3 regions of the Pseudomonas sp. YY-1 genome follow, and region 3 is predicted to be linked to each of the others. Evidence: riboswitches for the same ligand, from Rfam matches in the RefSeq annotation. Region 3 holds a riboswitch; each other region holds the start of a gene.
The links. Region 3 has a riboswitch for cobalamin ahead of cobO (cob(I)yrinic acid a,c-diamide adenosyltransferase). Riboswitches for the same ligand answer to the same signal wherever they lie in the genome.
Positions count from the first base shown of each region.

Region 1: linked by a shared signal. The riboswitch ahead of cobW (cobalamin biosynthesis protein CobW) and the one ahead of cobO (cob(I)yrinic acid a,c-diamide adenosyltransferase) in region 3 are both predicted to bind cobalamin.
Region 2: linked by a shared signal. The riboswitch ahead of CXP40_RS08800 (TonB-dependent receptor domain-containing protein) and the one ahead of cobO (cob(I)yrinic acid a,c-diamide adenosyltransferase) in region 3 are both predicted to bind cobalamin.

Region 1 is NZ_PJLX01000008.1:32,131-37,321, reverse strand. It holds gene cobN (cobaltochelatase subunit CobN) at 1-2,079, opposite strand, end outside; gene cobW (cobalamin biosynthesis protein CobW) at 2,209-3,258, opposite strand; cobalamin riboswitch at 3,353-3,550, opposite strand; gene CXP40_RS12925 (cobalamin biosynthesis protein) at 3,637-4,056, shown strand; gene cobM (precorrin-4 C(11)-methyltransferase) at 4,065-4,820, shown strand.
Region 2 is NZ_PJLX01000005.1:45,762-50,952, reverse strand. It holds gene CXP40_RS08810 (carboxyl transferase domain-containing protein) at 1-765, shown strand, start outside; gene dxs (1-deoxy-D-xylulose-5-phosphate synthase) at 870-2,765, shown strand; cobalamin riboswitch at 2,838-3,044, shown strand; gene CXP40_RS08800 (TonB-dependent receptor domain-containing protein) at 3,127-4,974, shown strand; gene CXP40_RS08795 (cobalamin-binding protein) at 5,039-5,191, opposite strand, start outside.
Region 3 is NZ_PJLX01000007.1:114,173-119,363, forward strand. It holds gene glp (gephyrin-like molybdotransferase Glp) at 1-583, shown strand, start outside; gene CXP40_RS12090 (C40 family peptidase) at 733-1,365, shown strand; gene CXP40_RS12095 (C40 family peptidase) at 1,493-2,017, shown strand; gene CXP40_RS12100 (hypothetical protein) at 2,028-2,348, shown strand; cobalamin riboswitch at 2,388-2,598, shown strand; gene cobO (cob(I)yrinic acid a,c-diamide adenosyltransferase) at 2,784-3,395, shown strand; gene CXP40_RS12110 (cobyrinate a,c-diamide synthase) at 3,395-4,687, shown strand; gene bluB (5,6-dimethylbenzimidazole synthase) at 4,684-5,191, shown strand, end outside.

The DNA of each region.
Region 1 (5,191 bases), on a different contig from region 3:
ATGCAGGCCATCGCGGATTTGCGATTCCTTGAGGTCGCACAGGTAGGCGTCGAGCTGCGGTAGCCAGCTGTCGCCGTCGTCGTTGAGTTGCAGGCCCAGCTCGCGGTCGAGGCTGGCCTCGCGCACCTTGGCCAGAATCTCGCCACGCAGCTCCACGGCGCGGCGCTGGTCGAGCTGGCTGGCCTCGAAATATTCGTCGGCCAGGCGCTCCAGATCGCGCAGCGGGCCGTAGCTCTCGGCGCGGGTCAGCGGCGGCATCAGGTGGTCGATGATCACTGCCTGGGTGCGCCGCTTGGCCTGCGCGCCCTCACCCGGGTCGTTGACGATAAAGGGGTAGACGTTGGGCAGCGGCCCTATCAGCGCCTGTGGCCAGCAGCCCTCGGACAGGCCGACGCTCTTGCCCGGCAGCCACTCCAGGTTCCCGTGCTTGCCGACATGGATCAGGGCATCGGCGGCAAAGGCCGTGCGCAGCCAGGCGTAGAAGGCGATATAGCCGTGCGGCGGCACCAGATCGGGGTCGTGGTAGACCGCCGCTGGGTCGAGTTGATAACCACGCGCCGGCTGGATGCCAACGAAGGTCAGGCCGAAGCGCAGGCCGGCGACCATCATCCGCCCGCTGCGGAACATCGGGTCATCCTGCGGCTCGCCCCAGCGTTCGCGCACTGCCTGCTGGTTGGCAGCGGGTAGGCTGTGGAAAAACGCCAGGTAGTCGTCCAGCGCCAAGCTTTGCGCGCAAGGCCGTGTATCGAGGCCGTCGAGATCGTTGGTGACGCCACCGAGCAGGCTGTGGACAAGTGCGGTACCGCTCTCCGGCAGGTTATCCACCGGATAGCCCTGCTGTTGCAGCGCCTGCAGGATATTCAGCGCGGCGGCCGGCGTATCCAGGCCCACGCCATTACCAATACGGCCATCACGGGTCGGGTAGTTGGCCAGGATCAGGCCGATTCGCTTCTGATCGTTGCTTTTGATCGCCAACTGGCACCAGTTACGCGCTATTTCGGAGACGTAGGCCATACCTGGCTCGTGCGCCTGGTAGCACACCACATCGCTCTGGCTACGCTCGCTGCGCCAGGCCAGGCCCTTGAAGCTGATGGCGGTGCCGATCAGTCGGCCATCCAGTTCGGGCAGTACCACGTGCATGGCCAGGTCGCGCGAGCCCAGGCCCTGGGCGCTGGCCTGCCACTGCGCCTGGTTGTCCAGCGAGCAGATGGCCTGCAGCACCGGGATATCGCGACGGAACACCCGCGCCTGCGGCGCCTCGGGGTTGGACAGGGCAAAGCCGGTGGTATTGATGATCAGCGCGGTGCTCGTCTCGCCCAGCCAGGCCTGCACCTGATCCAGGCAGGCCGCCTCCTTGAGGCTGGCCACGGCAATCGGCAGCGGGTTGAGGCCCTGCCGAACAAGGTGCGCGCAGAAGGTATCGACGAAGGCGGTGTTCGCCGATTGCACATGGTTGCGGTAGAACAGCAGCGCCACCACAGGCGCATCCGGTTGCCACTGCGCCTGCCAGTCAGCCAGCGCCGCCGGGCTGCGCTGCGGATGATAGAGGCCGACACGCGGCAGCGGTTGCGGCTCCTGCCAGCTGTCATCACGGCCCAGCCAGCGGCTGCCGATGCAGCGAAATAGCTGGCGAGCATTATCCAAGCCGCCCTGGCGCAGGTACTGCCAGAGGCGCTGGCTGTCTTCTTCACTGACGTTGCCGAGCGCATTCAGCTCCGGGTCGGGCTTGTCGTCACCGGGCACCATGATCACCGTAGCGCCGCGCGCGCCCAGTTCCACCAGGCGCTCGACGCCATAGCGCCAGTAACTCACCCCGCCATGCACGGAGATCAGGATGACCTTGGCATGCTGCAGCACCTGCTCGACGTAGAAATCGACCGAGGCGTTGTTGCTCAGTTGCGCCGGGCTGGCCAGGCGCAGGCTGGGGTAGTCGTCCGGCAGTTGCCGGGCGGCTTCAGCCAGCAACGACAGATGCGAATCCCCCGTGCACAGCAGCACCAGCTCGGCAGGCGTCTGGCCAAGGTCGGCGATGCTGTCGGCCGGCAGTTGGGCGCCGGGCTGGGTGCGCAGTAAGTGCATATTCGGCTCTGTGGGAGGGGGCTTTAGCCGCGATTGGTCTTAGCGCCGTAGGGTGGACTCAGTTATCCGGCGGACTGTTCGCTTCGCTCCTGAGTCCGCCCTACGATCAAGTACGCCCTACGCTCTGTATCAAGCCAGCGCCGCTTTCAGCTCGGCCTCGATAGCCGCGCGGTCGAGCTGCTGGCCGATCACCACCAGGCGGCTCAGGCGCGGCTCGTCGGCCTGCCAGGCGCGGTCGAAGTGGCGGTCGAAGCGCTGGCCAACGCCCTGCACCAGCAGGCGCATGGGTTTGCCAGGGATCGCCGCAAAGCCTTTAACCCGCAGAATGCCGTACTTGGCCACTGCGTCCTTCAGCGCGGCCAGCAGGCGCGCCTCCTCTGTTTCCGGTAGTTCCACGTGGAACGAGTCGAATTCTTCGTGATCGTGATCCTCGTCTTCATCGTCATGATGAGTACGGCGACTGTCGATATGCAGCTCGGTCTCGCTGTTCAGGCCCAGCAGCACATCCAACGGCAGTTCGCCGCCGTGCGCCTCGATCACCTTGACCGCCGGCGGTAGTTCTTCGGCCACCTCGGCACGTACGGCGGCCAGCGCCTCGACGTCGAGCAGGTCGGCCTTGTTGAGGATCACCAGGTCGGCGCTGGCCAGCTGGTCGGCGAACAGTTCGTGCAGCGGCGATTCGTGGTCGAGGTTGGGGTCGAGCTTGCGCTGTTCGTCCACTTGGTCGGGGAAGGCAGCGAAGGTGCCGGCGAGCACCGCCGGGCTGTCGACCACGGTGATCACCGCATCGACGGTGCAGGCGTTGCGGATTTCTGGCCAGTTGAAGGCCTGTACCAGCGGTTTGGGCAACGCCAGGCCGCTGGTCTCGATGAGGATATGGTCTAGGTCACCACGGCGCGCCACCAGCTCGCGCATCACCGGGAAGAACTCTTCCTGCACGGTGCAGCACAGGCAACCGTTGGCCAACTCGAAGACGCGGCCGTTGGCTTCCTCTTCGCTGCAACCAATGGAGCACTGCTTGAGGATCTCGCCATCGATGCCCAGCTCACCGAACTCGTTGACGATCACCGCGATACGGCGGCCGCCGGCATTGGCCAGCAGGTGACGCAGCAAAGTGGTTTTGCCGGCACCGAGAAAACCGGTGACGATGGTGACAGGCAGTTTGGCGAGGGTTTTCATGGAGGGCCCCGTGGCGTCGTTAAGTTCGGCGGACGGGTACGCGCAGGCGGGCACGCAAGGGCGTGCTGGCCGCGTCGGATCACCCCGTCCGAGCATGTGGCTGGTCTATCGAGGCAGGTCTCCTGGCTCACGGCTTGCGCTACGCGCATCCCTTCACCTTCCCGCTATAGAGCAGTGGTGCATTGAAGGGTTTAAGACCGTTTACAGTTGCGGGGGCAGCCAGGGCATCGACCCTGTTCCCTCTTAGCTCCCCGGCGGCTTGCCGGGAAGAACCTCGAAAGCGAGAAGGCTACGCAGGCCGCGGCGGCCGGTCAATCGCGGTTGACCGCTGGCAGGTGCCATGATGAGCTACGTCACCCTCCGACACGAATGCCGCTCATGACCGCCAGCCACCTCGATCCCCTTGCTGCCCCCTGGGTGGTTGCCGGCCTGGGCTGTCGACGTGGTTGTGCACAGGACGAACTACTCGACCTGCTGACTCACAGCCTGGCGCGATATGGGCTGACTGTGGATAACCTCGCGGGATTGGCCAGTATTGACCACAAGCACGGCGAAGCCGGTCTGCTAGGTCTGGCTGAAGGACTGGGTCTGGAGCTGGTTTTTTTCTCGCCCGAGCAACTAAGCACCTATCAAGCCATGACAGCCGGCAATGCATTCACCGAAGCCGTAACAGGCAGCCCCTCCGTAGCCGAGCCTTGCGCCCTCGCGCTGGCGGCGCGCATGGGAACTTCAGCCAGCCTGCTCGGCGAGAAAAACCGCAGCGCCAGCGCCACCTGTGCGCTGGCCACATTCGATTGAGAACCCGCATGACCGTCTACTTCATCGGCGCCGGCCCCGGCGATCCTGAACTGATCACCGTCAAGGGCCAACGCCTGATCCGTTCCTGCCCGGTCATTCTGTATGCCGGTTCGCTGGTGCCCGAGGCGGTGCTGCAGGGTCACAGTGCCGAGCAGGTGGTGAATACCGCCGAACTGAATCTTGGTGAAATCATCAACCTGCTGCATCAGGCCCATAAGCGCGGCCAGGATGTAGCCCGCGTGCATTCCGGCGACCCTTCACTGTATGGCGCCATTGGCGAACAGATTCGCGAGCTGCGCGCCTTGGGCATTCCCTTCGAGATCATTCCCGGCGTCACCGCCACAGCCGCCTGCGCGGCGCTGCTGGAAAGTGAACTGACCCTGCCCGGCATCGCCCAGACGCTGATCCTCACCCGCTACGGCACCACCTCGCCGATGCCCGAGGGTGAGCAGTTGCATGACCTGGCCAGACACCGCGCGACCATGGCCATCCATCTCGGCGTACGCCAGCTACCGGCGATCGTGGCCGAATTGCTGCCGCACTACGGCGCCGACTGCCCCATCGCGGTTATCCACAGAGCGAGCTGGCCGGACCAGGACTGGGTATTGGGTACCCTGGCCGACATCGAAGCCAAGGTCGCGACCAAGGATTTCCGCCGTACGGCGTTGATCCTCGTTGGTCACGTGCTCGATCCAGGCGCCTTCGCCGAGTCGGCGCTGTACGACGCCGCCCATCGGCATCTCTACCGCCCCGGTCGCGACTGACTTGGCGATAAACCGCACAAATGCACGAAAGCCGCGCAATCATTGATGGTCGGCGACTTATCAACAAGAAATTATGAAAGTTATCCAAGACTATTGTGGATAGCCATTTCTCGAGGGTTCAGTTTTTGTACAACTGGCTGAAAGGCCCGCAGTTACGGGGTTTCAGCCAGGTATCACGAGGATATCCACAGGATGATCCACGGCATTTGTTAACAACCCATTGTCGACTATCGGTAACCCACTCTGGACCCTGACCATTTGAGCGGGAGACCCTCACACCCAGCACAGATATATCCATTTACATTGATTGCCACCGAGCCACTGCTACGCCTGGGCACTGAGCCGGTAAAGTTCGAGGACGCAACCACATC
Region 2 (5,191 bases), on a different contig from region 3:
AGCGATAGCCGCGAGTTGCGCCATGTGATCCCGGAAAACCGCCTGCGCGTGTACGACATGCGCAAGGTGATCGAGCTGCTGGCCGATCACGGCAGCGTGCTGGAACTGCGCCGCCAGTTCGCTCCCGGCCTGATCACCGCGCTGATCCGCATCGAGGGCAAGCCGTTCGGGCTGATCGCCAACAACCCCGCGCACCTGGGTGGCGCCATCGACGCCGTGGCCGGCGACAAGGCCGCGCGCTTCCTGCAGTTGTGTGAAGCCCATGACCTGCCCATCGTTTCGCTGTGCGACACCCCCGGTTTCATGGTCGGGCCGGAGGCGGAGAAACAGGCCACGGTGCGCCACGTCTCGCGCCTGTTCGTCACCGCCGCCAGCCTCACGGTGCCGATCTTCACCCTGGTGCTGCGCAAGGGCTACGGCCTCGGCGCCCAGGCAATGGCGGCTGGCAGCTTTCATTCGCCGCTGTTCACTGCCGCCTGGCCCAGTGGTGAGTTCGGCGCCATGGGCCTGGAAGGTGCGGTGCGCCTGGGCTTCGCCAAGGAACTGGCAGCCCAGCCGGACGAGGCCGCGCGCCAGGCGCTGTTCGACAAGCTGGTGGCCAAGGCCTACGACAACGGCAAGGCGCTGAACATGGCCAGCTATCTTGAGATCGACGCCGTGATCGACCCGGCCGACAGCCGCGCCTGGCTGCTGCGCGGGCTCAACGCGGCGCCGCGTCCGCCCCGGCGTGATGGCAAGAAGCGCCCCTTTGTCGACACCTGGTAGGGCCTCCGTGCGCGAGCGCTGGCTTGTCGCACGGGGCGTGAAGCTTGCAGCCACCTTTTTCGGGTAAACTGCCGCATCTTTTTACACCTATAACGATTCGCCTGATGCCGACCACTTTCCACGAGATCCCCCGCGAGCGCCCATTGACGCCGCTGCTCGACAGCGCCAACACGCCCGACGAACTGCGCCGCCTGGCCGAAGCGGACCTGGAAACCCTCGCTGACGAACTGCGCCAATACCTGCTCTACAGCGTTGGCCAGAGCGGCGGGCACTTCGGTGCCGGCCTCGGCGTGATCGAGCTGACCATCGCCCTGCATTACGTCCTCGACACCCCCGATGACCGTCTGGTGTGGGACGTCGGCCATCAGGCCTACCCGCACAAGATCCTCACCGGTCGTCGCGAGCGCATGGGCAGCCTGCGCCAGAAGGACGGCCTGGCCGCCTTCCCACGGCGCAGCGAGAGCGAGTACGACACCTTCGGCGTCGGCCACTCCAGCACCAGCATCAGCGCGGCACTGGGCATGGCCATCGCCGCCCGTCTGAAAGGCGAGAAGCGCAAGAGCGTGGCGGTGATCGGCGACGGCGCACTGACCGCCGGCATGGCCTTCGAGGCGCTCAACCACGCCACCGACGTCGGCGCCAACATGCTGGTGATCCTCAACGACAACGACATGTCGATCTCCAAGAATGTCGGCGGCCTGTCCAACTACCTGGCCAAGATCATCTCCAGCCGCACCTACGCCAGCATGCGCGAGGGCAGCAAGAAGATCCTCTCGCGCTTGCCTGGCGCCTGGGAAATAGCGCGCAAGGTCGAGGAGCACGCCAAAGGCATGCTGGTACCCGGCACCCTGTTCGAGGAGCTGGGCTGGAACTACGTCGGCCCCATCGACGGCCACGACCTGCCCACCCTGCTCGCCACCCTGCGCAATATGCGCGACCTCGACGGTCCGCAGTTCCTCCATGTGGTGACCAAGAAGGGCAAGGGCTTCGCCCCGGCCGAGGTCGACCCCATCGGCTACCACGCAATCACCAAGCTGGAACCGGTCACGCCAGTCGCGGCACCGAAGAAGCCTTCCGGCCCGAAGTACTCCAACGTCTTTGGCCAGTGGCTGTGCGACATGGCCGAGCAGGACGCGCGCCTGGTCGGCATCACCCCGGCGATGAAGGAAGGCTCGGATCTGGTGGCGTTCAGCGAGCGCTTCCCTGATCGTTACTTCGACGTGGCGATTGCCGAGCAGCACGCCGTGACCCTGGCCGCCGGCATGGCCTGCGAAGGTGCCAAACCGGTGGTGGCGATCTACTCCACCTTCCTCCAGCGCGCCTATGACCAACTGATTCACGACGTGGCGGTGCAGCACCTCGATGTGCTGTTCGCCATCGACCGTGCTGGTCTGGTCGGCGAAGACGGCCCGACCCACGCCGGCAGCTTCGACCTGTCCTACCTGCGCTGCATCCCCGGCATGCTGGTGATGACGCCGAGCGACGAAAACGAGATGCGCCGCATGCTCACCACCGGCCACCTGTTCGACGGCCCGGCGGCGGTACGCTACCCACGTGGCACCGGCCCCAACGCGCCGCTCGATGCCGGCCTGGAGCCGCTGGACATTGGCAAGGCGTTGGTACGCCGCCAGGGCAAGGGCGTAGCCCTGCTGGCCTTCGGCGTGCAACTGGCCGAAGCCCTGCGCGTCGGTGAAACGCTGGATGCCACGGTGGTCGACATGCGCTTCGTCAAACCGCTGGACGAAGCCCTGCTGCGCGAACTGGCAGGCAGCCACGAGCTGCTGGTGACCATCGAAGAAAACAGCATCATGGGCGGCGCCGGTAGCGCGGTCAGCGAATTCTTCGCCGCCGAGAACATCCAGATGTCGATGCTGCACCTGGGCCTGCCCGACTACTACGTCGAGCACGCCAAGCCCAGCCAGATGCTCGCCGAGTGCGGTCTCGACGAAGCCGGCATCGAACGCGCGGTACGTGAGCGTCTGAGTTTGCTTCAGGCCTGAGCATGAAGCCCGCTCATCGCTGAATGAGCGGCGCTTGCTTGTGATTCATGTGCGTGCGCACTAAGGTGCGCGCCATTAATGTTCCGCCAGGGTGCGCTGCGCAAGCAGTGTTAAACGGGAAGTCGGTGCGCTCGTCACGAGCAATGCCGACGCTGCCCCCGCAACGGTAATCGACTGCACGCGCTGAGCGTGCGCCACGTCCAACAGCCACTGGGCCCTGCCTGGGAAGGCGGACGCGGGTCGAGAGCCCGGAGACCGGCCAAGGCGGTGCGACTGGTGTTGCGGAGGGCAGCACGGTCAAGCGCCGTCCTGCGCTTGCGCCTGCCCTCCTCGACCGTCTGCCGACCGTTGAGGAAAGAGAATGAAACTGTCCCGTCTGGCTCTGGCCATCGCCGTCATGCCAGGTCTCTCGCTGGCCGCCGAGCCCTACGTGGCCGAGCCGCTGGTCGTCACCTCCGGGCGCCTGTCCGAACCGCAAGCGCAGGCCACCGCTGCCACCACGGTGTTCGAGCGGGACGACATCGAGCGCCTGCAGGTCAGCAGCGTTACCGAGCTACTGGAGCGTGTGCCCGGCCTCAGCGTCGTCCGCACTGGCGGTGCCGGCAGCCAGACGGGCGTGTTCCTGCGCGGCACCAGCACGGCACAAACCCTGGTCCTGGTCGACGGCCAACGTATCGCGGCCGCCTCCAGCGGCACCAGCAGCCTGGAGTTTCTCGCCCCCGAGCAGATCGAGCGTATCGAAGTGGTTCGTGGAGCGCGCTCGGCGCTGTATGGCTCCGACGCCATTGGCGGGGTGATTCAGATTTTCACTCGCCAAGGCGATGGCCAGGGCCTCAAGCCTTACGCGCGCCTGGCGGCTGGCAGCGACAGCACTTACCAGCGCAGCCTCGGCCTCTCCGGCGGCGACGAACGCACACGCTTTCACCTGGGAGCGGCCCTGGACGAGACAGCCGGCATCGACGCCACCCGAGACGGTTTCGGCGCCAATGGCGACGATGACGCCTACCGCAACCGCTCGCTCAGCCTGAGTCTGTCGCACCGTTTCAGTGACGATCTGCAGGTGGGCTTTAGTGCTCTCGATCAGCGCGGGCAGGTTGAATACGACGATGTTTTTACCGGCCTGCTACCGACAACTGACTTTCAGGTCAGTAGCCTTTCCGGGTTCATCGACGGCCGCCTCAACGAGCGTTGGAGCAGCCGCCTGGAAATGGGTCACAGCAAAGACCAGCGCGACACGGGTGATGACTCACCGGCAGCGCCCGACTATTCATTCTTTACCTACACCACCTATCGCGACTCCGCGAGCTGGGTGAACACCCTGACCCTCACCGACCACCAGCAAATTCTGGCTGGCGCCGACTGGTATGAGGATCGCCTGCATAGCAGCGCGGACTTCGCGGAGGATTCACGCTGGAACCGCGCGGCCTTCGTGCAACACCGCTACACCGGCGACACCTTCTCGACCGAGCTGGGACTGCGCCACGACGACAACCAGCAGTTCGGCAGCGAGAACACCTGGAACGCGGCACTGACCCTGCCCCTGAACAGGGCCAACGACCTGATCCTGTCGTACAGCGAAGGTTTCCGCGCACCGACCTTCAACGATCTCTACGATCAGTGGTACGGCAACCCCGACCTCGCCCCGGAACGCTCCAAGAGCTACGAGCTGCAATGGCGCAGCCGCTACAGCGACACAGGATCATTGCAGGCTTCCGTGTATCGAACTGATATCGAGGACGCCATCGTCCTGGACGAGAACTTCATTCCACAGAACGTCCAGACAGCCCGGATCAATGGCTTCGAAGCCGCCGTGCAGCAGGAGTTGTTCGGCTGGCAAGGCAATCTCGCGCTGGCCCTGATCGACCCGCGTGACCGCGCCAGCGGTCATACCCTGCAACGCCGCGCCAAACGCACGTTGAGCCTGGACCTTGACCGCCGCTTTGGTGATGTGTCGGTGGGCGCAGGCTGGCGTGCGATCAATGGCCGTTACGACGATGCCGACAACGAGATCGAAATGAGCGGCTACGGTCTGCTAAGCCTGCGCGCCGCCTGGCAGGCCAATGAGGAACTGGGGCTGAGCCTGAAGCTGGATAATCTGCTGGACAAGGATCATGCAGAAGCGACCTACAGCACACCCAATGGCCGTTTCGGCTACAACAGCGCCGGGCGTACCGCGTTGTTCGCGGTCAGCTGGACGCCGCAACTCTGACCTTGGTGCGCACGGCGCACCCTACCACCGCTGTAGGGTGCGCCGTGCGCACCGCCTGAAGGTGCTACCGCGCACCCGCCATCCGCTCACATAACTGCTCGATGGCGCCCAGCATCTGCCGGCTGGGCCTTTCCAGGCCCCTGTCCGGCACCGCCCAGACTTGCTCCAGACGCACGGCATGCAACTGCGGCCAGGCCTGCCAGGCGCTCAACTCGGC
Region 3 (5,191 bases):
GCTGATTGTCTGGTTGCAGCGGCTGGGCTGCAGCGTGGTGGATGCGGGCATATTGCCCGATGATCTGCAGCGCACCCGCGAAGCGTTGGGTGCCTTGGGCGAGGTCGATCTGATTCTCTCCACGGGTGGCGTTTCGGTGGGGGAGGCGGATTTCCTTGGCATAGCCCTGCGTGAGGCGGGCGAACTGGCGCTGTGGAAACTGGCGATCAAGCCGGGTAAGCCGCTGACCTTCGGTCATTATCAGGGGGTTCCGGTAATAGGTCTGCCGGGCAACCCGGCTTCGACACTGGTTACCTTCGGACTGCTGGCGCGTCCTTATATGTTGCGTCGTCTTGGCGTGCAGCGGGTCGAGCCGTTGGGCTTCTCGGTACCGGCAGGTTTTACCTGGCGCAAGCCGGGCATGCGCCGCGAGTACCTGCGGGTGCGTCTGGAGCAGGGGCGTGTGGTGCCTTACGCCAACCAGAGTTCTGGCGTTTTGCGCAGCGCCGCCTGGGCAGAAGGCTTGGCCGAGGTGATGGAAGGCAGCACGCTGAGCGAAGGGGATATGCTGCGCTTTATCCCGCTGAGCGAGATTCTCGGCTAGCGTTTCGCAAGCCCGACCAAGCAAGTGGTCGGGCGCTTTAGATGTCGCGGCGAAACTACTGGGTCACATTTATAACGATAGAATTTGCAAATGGGCTTGGTAGAGGGCATAGTCGCCAACTTGTAAATCCAACCGACACGGTCGTGCCCATGCTAAAACGCTTCGCACCCCTCGTGCCTCTCGCACTCACAGTCTTTCTCGCTGCCTGTGCCGGCCATGCGCCGCAGACGCAGCCGCAGCAACCGATCAGCGATGCAGCAGTCGAACCTGTGACTCGCCTGATGATCGAGCAGGATGAACCTGCCGATGATGAGATCAACGCGCTGATCGACGATCAACCCTATGAAATGCCGCAACTGGCCGACAGCCTGCTCGATCTCGGGCGTTCGCTGATCGGTACCCGTTATCGCTACGGCGGTAGCTCGGTACAGTCTGGTTTCGATTGCAGCGGTTTTGTCGGCTACCTGTTCCGCGAGGAAGTCGGCCTGGAACTGCCGCGTTCCACGCGTGAGCTGATCAACCTCGATGCGCCGAAGGTGGCGCGCGCCGATCTGGAACCGGGTGATCTGATCCTGTTCAATGATCGTGGTCGTGGTCGCGTCAGTCATGCCGGCATCTACCTGGGTGATGATCAGTTCATCCACTCCAGCAGCAGCCGCAGTGGTGGTGTGCGCATCGATAGCCTTGACGACAGCTACTGGAACCGCAGCTATCTGCAGGCCAAGCGCGTCCTTGCGCTGGCTCCGGTTGAAGATCAGGTCGCTGCCAAGCGTCATAACTGATGCATACGGCGTAACTGCAGAATCTGTTCAAGGGCTGTCTTGTCAGCCTTGAGCAGGTGCTGAGGGTTGCGCCGTTTGTCTGCAAGCGGCAGAGTAGAGCGCATTCAGGCTCAGGATCGCCTCGCTTATGCCCGTCACGACCCGTGTTGCCCTCATCGCTCTCGCTCTGCTGCTGAGTGCTTGCAGCAGTCGCGCTCCCTCTCCCCAGCCTATCTATAGTCCTCCAGTCTCTGCTTCGTCCTATCAGGGTGGTGCCGAAGATGTGCTGTTCCGCGCCCTCGGCCTGGTTGGTACGCCCTATCGTTATGGCGGTAATACCCCGGAAGGTGGTTTCGACTGCAGTGGCCTGATTGGCTATGTTTATCGCGATGCTGCCGGTATCAGCCTGCCGCGTTCGACGCGTGAGCTGAGTGCCATGCGCACCCCAGATGTCCGTCGCGATGCCCTGAAAAGTGGCGACCTGGTGTTCTTTGCCACCAATGGCGGACGCGCCGTCAGCCATGCCGGCATCTATGTCGGCGACGGCCGCTTCGTGCATGCTCCCTCTACCGGCGGTACGGTGCGCCTGGACAGCCTCACCAGCGGTTATTGGCAGGGCGTCTATCTCGATGCCAAGCGCGTCATCACGCCAGAGCTCGCGCGTAATCCCTGAATTACTGTCCATGGTCGATCCCATTCGCCTACCGCCTCAGCCCGAGGTGTGCGAGCTGTGCGCGCGACCCGTTGCGCTGACGCGTCATCATCTGATTCCCAAGGCCCTGCACGACAAGACCTACGTGCAGAAGCGTTTCGCTCGTCATGAGCGCATCAGGGCTACGCTCTGGGTCTGCCGCGCCTGCCACAACCAGATTCACCGGCTGTTCGGCGAAAAGGAGCTGGCGCTGACCTACAACAGCCGTGACGCGCTGCTGGGTGATGAGCGCCTGCGCACCTTCGTCGAATGGCTGGCCAGCAAGCCGCCGGGCTTCACCCCCAGGCATTGAGCGGTCTCGACGTTGACGCGCAGGGCTGCCAGCCTCTACCCTGCGCGCCTTGCTTCAGGTGCCCCGAGTTGCCGTGAATGGTAGCCATGGGGTGAAACAGGGAAGCCGGTCCGAATGCCGGCGCTGCCCCCGCAACGGTAGGTGAGTCAAACACCGCTCAAGGCCACTGTGCACCGCACGGGAAGGCGCGGTGCCGAACCTTCGGGCTCGCTCACAAGCCCGGAGACCGGCCTGTCGCATTTTCACGGCATCGCGGAGGGCGTTGTCCGGCCGACGCTCCGGTTTTTCCGGGATGTTGTGCTTCCTGTCTTCCGCTCGCCTGACCAGCCATTGGCACCAGGGTGAGGACGCGCGGACCATCGCGATCTGCTCCCCATCGTTGCTCGTACTGTTTACCGACAGTCGACGCGGGTGCCTGATGTACAGGAGCACAGCATGAGCGAGTCCACCGAGCGTGATGCCCGCCACAAGGCGCGCATGCAGCGCAAGAAAGCCCTGATCGACGAGAAGATCGCCCAGGCCCAGGACGAATACGGCCTGTTGCTGGTGCACAGCGGCAATGGCAAAGGCAAGAGCAGCAGCGCCTTCGGCATGGTCGCGCGTGCCCTCGGTCATGGCCTCAAGGTCGGCGTGGTGCAGTTCATCAAGGGCGCGGCCAGCACCGGTGAAGAATCCTTCTTCCGCCGCTTTCCCGAGGAAGTCAGCTACCACGTGATGGGTGAGGGCTTTACCTGGGAAACCCAGGATCGCCAGCGCGATATCGCCAAGGCGCAGGAGGCCTGGGCGGTGGCTCGCCGCCTGCTGAGCGACGAGTGCGTCGGCCTGGTGGTGCTGGACGAGCTGAACATCGCACTCAAGCATGGCTACCTCGAACTGGAGCCGGTGCTGGCCGATATCGAGGCTCGGCCGCTGCTGCAGCACGTGGTAGTGACCGGGCGTGGCGCCTTGCCGGGGATGATCGAGGCGGCTGATACGGTCACCGAGATGAGCCTGGTCAAGCATGCGTTCAAATCCGGGGTAAAGGCGCAGAAGGGCATCGAATTCTGATGGAAGCACGTCACTGTCCGGCGCTGTTGATTGCCGCCCCGGCTTCCGGCCAGGGTAAGACCACCGTCACCGCCGCGCTGGCGCGCCTGCATACGCGTCAAGGACGTCGGGTGCGGCTGTTCAAGTGCGGCCCGGACTTTCTCGACCCGATGATCCATGCTCGTGCCAGTGGCGCACCGGTGTATCAGCTCGACCTGGCCATGGTTGGCGAGGCGGAAAGCCGTCGCCTGCTGTGGCGGGCCGCTGGCGAGGCTGATCTGATCCTGATCGAAGGGGTGATGGGGTTGTTCGACGGTAAGCCGTCGGCGGCCGACCTGGCGCGTCATTTCGGCGTGCCGGTGCTTGGGGTTATCGACGGTGCGGCCATGGCGCAGACCTTCGGTGCGCTGGCCCACGGTCTGGCTACCTTCCAGCCGGATCTGCCCTTTGCCGGGGTGCTCGGCAACCGCGTCGCCAGCACGCGCCATGGCGATATCCTGCGCGATGCCCTGCCGCCCAGCATCCACTGGTTCGGCGCCTTGCCGCGCAGTGCCGCGGTGGAATTGCCCAGCCGCCATCTGGGGCTGGTGCAGGCGGGCGAGTTGGCCGATCTGGATGCGCGCCTGGACGCCGCCGCCGATGCCCTGGCCGCCAGCGCCAACGTCGACCTGCCGCCAGCGGTGAGCTTCGCCGCGCCGCAGTTCGATGAACCTGCGCCATTGCTGAATGGCGTGCGCATCGGCGTGGCGCGTGATGCCGCGTTCGCCTTCCTTTATCAGGCCAATCTCGACCTGCTGCAGGCGCTAGGCGCCGAATTGCGCTACTTCTCGCCACTGGTCGATAGCGCGTTGCCCGACGTCGACAGTCTGTACCTGCCTGGTGGTTACCCCGAGTTGTACCTCTCCGAGCTGGAGAGCAATCAGGCCATGGCTGACGCGATTCGCGCCCATCACCAGTCCGGCAAGCCGCTGCTGGCCGAATGTGGCGGCATGCTCTATCTGCTCGATGAGCTGCGCGACAAGCAAGGTGCCAGCGGGCGCATGCTCGGCCTGCTCAGCGGCAGCGCGGCCTTGCAGCCGCGGCTGACCGCGTTGGCCCTGCAGGAAGTGGCGCTGCCCGAAGGCGAGCTACGTGGCCACAGCTACCATCACTCGCGACTGGACAGCCCGCTGCAGCCCCTGGTGCTTGGCCGTTGCCCGAATGGCAAGCCGGTGGCTGAGTCGGTATATCGTTTGGGGCGACTAACGGCCAGCTATATCCATTTCTACCTGCCCTCCAACCCGGAGGCAGCCGCCGCGCTGTTGCGTCCGTGACCGACCATGCCTTCAGCGCGCAGGAGCGTGCCGCGGTATACCGCGTCATCGCCGAGCGTCGCGACATGCGCCATTTTGCCGGCGGCGAGGTGCCGCCCGAGGTGCTGGCGCGCCTGCTCGAGGCGGCGCACCACGCCCCCAGCGTCGGCCTGATGCAGCCGTGGCGCTTCCTGCGCATTCGCGATCCGCAATTGCGTGAGGCGGCTCATGCGCTGGTGGAGGCCGAGCGTGTGCGTACCGCCGAAGCTTTGGGCGAGCGTTCGGATGAATTCATGCGGCTCAAAGTCGAAGGTATTCGCGACTGCGCCGAGCTGCTGGCCGTGGCGCTGATGGAGGGACGCGAAGCGCATATCTTCGGGCGGCGCACCTTGCCGGAAATGGATATGGCCTCGGTGGCCTGCGCCATTCAGAATCTGTGGCTGGCTGCACGAGCCGAAGGGCTGGGGCTCGGCTGGGTGTCGCTGTTCGACCCCGAGGCGCTGGCCGAGCTGCTGGGCATGCCGG